One region of the Paenibacillus sp. VTT E-133280 genome, then DNA from elsewhere that is predicted to be linked to it. Evidence: riboswitches for the same ligand, from Rfam matches in the RefSeq annotation. Region 1 holds a riboswitch; the other holds the start of a gene.
What was found. A riboswitch is a leader RNA that binds a small molecule or an ion and turns the genes downstream of it on or off. The one in region 1 is predicted to bind thiamine pyrophosphate.

Region 1 (2,204 bases):
GATATGAATAGGAGGTGTGAAGACATTGCCTGTCCTCTCTACAAGCACAATCATTAATTTACCTGTCGACGGTACCCGTCCAATAGATCAAGTTGTGATCGAAGTAGTTAACAATGGATCAGCTGGAGCGGCTTGTTATTTAACGGGTTTAGCCAATAGTGCAAGTCCTCAGACAGTCTTTATTGAAGAATTATTTGAGCTGCAATATCGGGAAACGTTAAGTAAGACCTACCCTATTGTAGAGGATTTATTTCAATTTAATTTTGTGTATTCACAGGAGCAATTAAAGATTCAGGTTTTTCTTGTGGATGTGAACGGTGTCTGGACGGCTGTTAATCTGGATGTGTTTCAAGTAAGCCGTATAACCTCGGAAATACGTGATAACGTATCGGTTACATCGACTGACTTCGCAGCGATCAGCTTTATGAGGAGTCCTGCCTTTACTATTCCACAAGGACTTGCGGCTGAAATTAGACCGGCTGCTTTAGATATTCTATCCAAGAGACCTGTGCGTTATATGGTCGTTGCAGGTGGAACTCTGGATGGGACATTTGAAAATTTCCCTACACCAACTACGGATATTCCTGTCACGGACACAGCACTGCTTGTCAATTACACCTGCACTACGGTCACGGGTGGAAAGGTGATTATGCAAGGTACAGGATCAGGGATCTCTGGTGCGTATGCGAATTTGGCCGTTAACTTGCTTAACGAGCGGCTCTCTTACGAGCTTCAGGATGAGCCGGTTACTTTGGTAGTTAACTCACTCTCAGGTGATGATGATCTCGCCGTCACTTTTAAGATGTCCGAGCAATGGTGAGCGTTCTACACTTAGATACCGCGATAGGGATACCCAAGGAACGAAAATCATATTGTAAAAAGTTTACTTATGATATAAGTTATAGGAAGTTGAATCGCAATAAACGGGTGCTTGATGAAGTCAGGCTGAGATAGCGGCCTTATGCCGCTGACCGTCAATCTGATCTGGGTAATGCCAGCGTAGAGACGTTATTGTCGAGCATCCTTTTTTTTGATGCCATGCGCAAGCCTACCCATTAATGGGTAGGCTTTTTAAAATTACTCACATCATGCGAGCAACGAATCCAAGAACCTAGAAGGGAAGTTGTTGAAGCATGGAACAAGCTAAGCAAGGACAAAGGCAAGGACAACAAGACAAAGGGACGAGGTCACGGGGATTGAAGCTGACTGATATGCTGGTAACCATCGTGATCGCGGTCGTATTCGGAATTATCTATAAAATCTGGGGACCGATGTACGACGTGGTCAAACCGCTGGGTACCCATGCGGAGCAAACGATATACGGCATGTGGTTCATTGCCGGGACGTTCGCGTTTCTCATCATCCGCAAGCCGGGAGTGGCGCTTCTGGCTGAGCTTGCGGCGGCTTCCGTTAGTGCGCTATTGGGCAGTGAATGGGGGCTTTCGACCTTGTATTACGGCGCGTTGCAGGGATTGGGCGCGGAGTTAGTCTTCGCGATTTTCCTCTATCGCAACGCGAACGTCTGGGTCACGTCGCTGGCCGCGCTCGCGGCGGCGGCGGGTTCGTTGGTGCTGGATTTCGGCTACGGTTACATTGAATCGTTGTCCGCTTGGAACTATACGCTGCTGATCGGACTGAGGGGACTCGGAAGTATCGTCATCGCCGGTATCTTCGCCTTCGGACTGTCCAAAGCGCTTGAGCTCACAGGCGTAACCAAAGTGTTGAGACCGGCGTCCAAGGCGGACTATGACGCATTGACACGACTATGACGCCTGGAGTCTCCATAGCTGCGAGAGTTAAGAACCTAAAGCTTAAGTTTGCCGGAGAGGACTCCTTGTTGTTCAAGGGCATTTCCCTTTCTTTCCACCAGGGGGAGAAGACGCTGCTGCTCGGCCCGAGCGGATGCGGGAAGTCGACGCTGCTGCAGGTGTTGAGCGGTTTGATTCCCGGTTCGATCGAAGTTCCGATGATCGCTGAAGAGACATTTGTTCCCGAGCGATGGGGATACGTATTCCAAGATCCGGATACGCAGTTCTGTATGCCATATGTGGACGAGGAGATGGCTTTCGTTCTCGAGAACATGCGCGTCCCCCGCGAAGAAATGGCAGGTCTGATCCGCCTTTATCTCGCTCAAGTCGGCTTGAATATTCCTGATATCCATATCGCAATCCAATCGTTATCGCAAGGGATGAAACAGCGATTAG
Region 2 (2,204 bases), on a different contig from region 1:
ATTTCTCAGAAATCTTTAAGTACGTGCCATCGCTCTTCATTTCAACAATTGCATCACTAACTGCTTTTACCAACTCTTCGTTGCCTTTTAAGAAAACAGCTGCGCTTTGTGAACCGTCTGGAATCTCATCTACTACTTTAATTTTTACATCAGGCTTTTGCTTTTTCAGGTCTAGATAAGACAAACCATCATTTACAGTCGCATCAATACGGCCTGAGGTCAATAGGTCCATCGCTTGATTGAAGCCATCTGTAGCTACAATTTCAGCCCCGTTCTCACGGGCGATATCAGACAGGTTACTGGTCAGAGATTGTCCGGCTTTTTTCCCCTTAAGATCTGCAAAGGTTTTGATATCCTCATTGTTTTCACTCACTATCAATACCGCTTTAGATACGATATACGGTTCGGAGAAATCATATTTCACTTTACGATCTTCATTAATGGATACTTCGTTAAAAATAACATCAAACCGCTTGGCATCCATCCCAGCAAAAATACCGTCCCACTGTGTCTCAAAAAACTCTGGTTCAACACCGAGACGCTTCGCTACTTCCTCAGCAATTTCTACATCAAAGCCGGTCAGTTTGCCCGAAGCGTCATGATAAGTAAAGGGTGCATAGGTCCCTTCTGTTCCTATACGCAATTTGCCGCTAGCTTTAACAGCTTCCAGACTGTTTTGTGCAGTGGCTGTATTTCCAGCATTCGTTCCAGCTGAAGAATTCTTAGACGTACCGGTATTCGAATTATTGCCGCAGGCCGCTACAAACACCACGGTTAACGCCAATAGAATAGTTAAACTTAGTTTTTTCATAATTAATTCCCCTCTCTTTACCCGGAATTCATCCGGTAAATTGTATACTACACTGGCCGCTGTATACCGTCAATGATTTTTTCCGATTATATACATCGGAATTGTAATATTAGGTAAATCTCTACCCTTATATTACCCATTCTTAGAATAATCCTTCACAAGATCCTCTCTTTACATCTCAGAAAGATATGGTATATTTATAAACAAATTAAATATGGACCTGTTATTTCACTAGGGGAGTCGGCCGACTGAGACGGAGCTTCAAGCTCCGGACCCTTGGAACCTGATCTGGATCATACCAGCGGAGGGAAGTGGAGCAGAATTTTCATCCCATGCATTTTAGTGTTCCTATGCAGAATGAACTTTTTGACCCATTTATTTCCCTTCGGAAATGAATGGGTCTTTATTTGTTTACAATCAATCACAAAACTTAAGCATACAAGAAGTTTATCCATCACAAAACGTTTAGGAGGTTCGATCATCACGACAATCCTATCCATTCAAGGCTTAACCTACTCTTTTCCGGAATCTGAACACCCCCCTGTATTTGCAGATCTATCCTTAGATATCAGCAGAGGAGAGTTTGTCTCGGTCATTGGGGCTAGCGGATGCGGAAAAAGCACGCTTTTCAAAACTATAGCAGGCTTGCTCGAACCCACTCACGGGCAAATAATAATTCATTCGAACCCGTCATCCTCTACTCGCTTAGGTCAGATCGCTTACATGCCTCAGCAGGATTTGCTGTTGCCTTGGAGAACCGTGCTCGACAACTGTCTTTTGCCCTGGGAGATTAAACCAACGTTTAGCAAACAACAGACGATCTCTCGCATTCAAGAAATGCTTTCACGTTTCGGTTTAGCCGATGTAGAGAGGGCATATCCCCATGAGCTGTCGGGTGGCATGAAACAGCGAGTCGCATTTCTACGAACGCTTGTAGCTGGTGGCGGGACCGGTCTTATGCTGCTAGATGAGCCGTTTGGAGCGCTCGATGCTATGACCAAACGTGAGATACACCGTTGGCTATTGGAGCTTTGGGATGAGCTGGGTCAAACAGTGATGCTCATCACCCATGATCTAGAGGAAGCGCTATTACTAAGCGATCGGATTTATTTATTGTCTGGAGGAATCCATAGCGAAATCCAGGAGATTGTCGTTGATTTACCGAGGCCAAGACATTACAAGATGAACTATGAACCCCGGTTTATAGCGTTACGGGAAGAGTTGGAGCGGAGACTGTATGCAGCCCATACCTTTTAAAAAATATGTAAACAATTACGTTCCCTTCATTCTACTGCTGTTGTTCATTCTTGTGATCTGGGAGTCAGCTGTTCGTCTTCACTTGATTCCAGCCTTTATCCTACCTGCACCTTCTTCAATAGGCATCGCATTGATC

Region 2: another riboswitch for thiamine pyrophosphate. It lies ahead of CA600_RS01680 (ABC transporter ATP-binding protein); the one in region 1 lies ahead of CA600_RS29510 (ECF transporter S component).

What each region holds. Positions count from the first base shown of each region.
Region 1 covers NZ_NFUX01000118.1:8,888-11,091, reverse strand. The annotation lists gene CA600_RS29515 (hypothetical protein) at 26-820, shown strand; TPP riboswitch at 914-1,025, shown strand; gene CA600_RS29510 (ECF transporter S component) at 1,134-1,769, shown strand; gene CA600_RS29505 (ABC transporter ATP-binding protein) at 1,766-2,204, shown strand, end outside.
Region 2 covers NZ_NFUX01000002.1:139,638-141,841, reverse strand. The annotation lists gene CA600_RS01685 (amino acid ABC transporter substrate-binding protein) at 1-811, opposite strand, end outside; TPP riboswitch at 1,035-1,138, shown strand; gene CA600_RS01680 (ABC transporter ATP-binding protein) at 1,178-2,068, shown strand; gene CA600_RS01675 (ABC transporter permease) at 2,049-2,204, shown strand, end outside.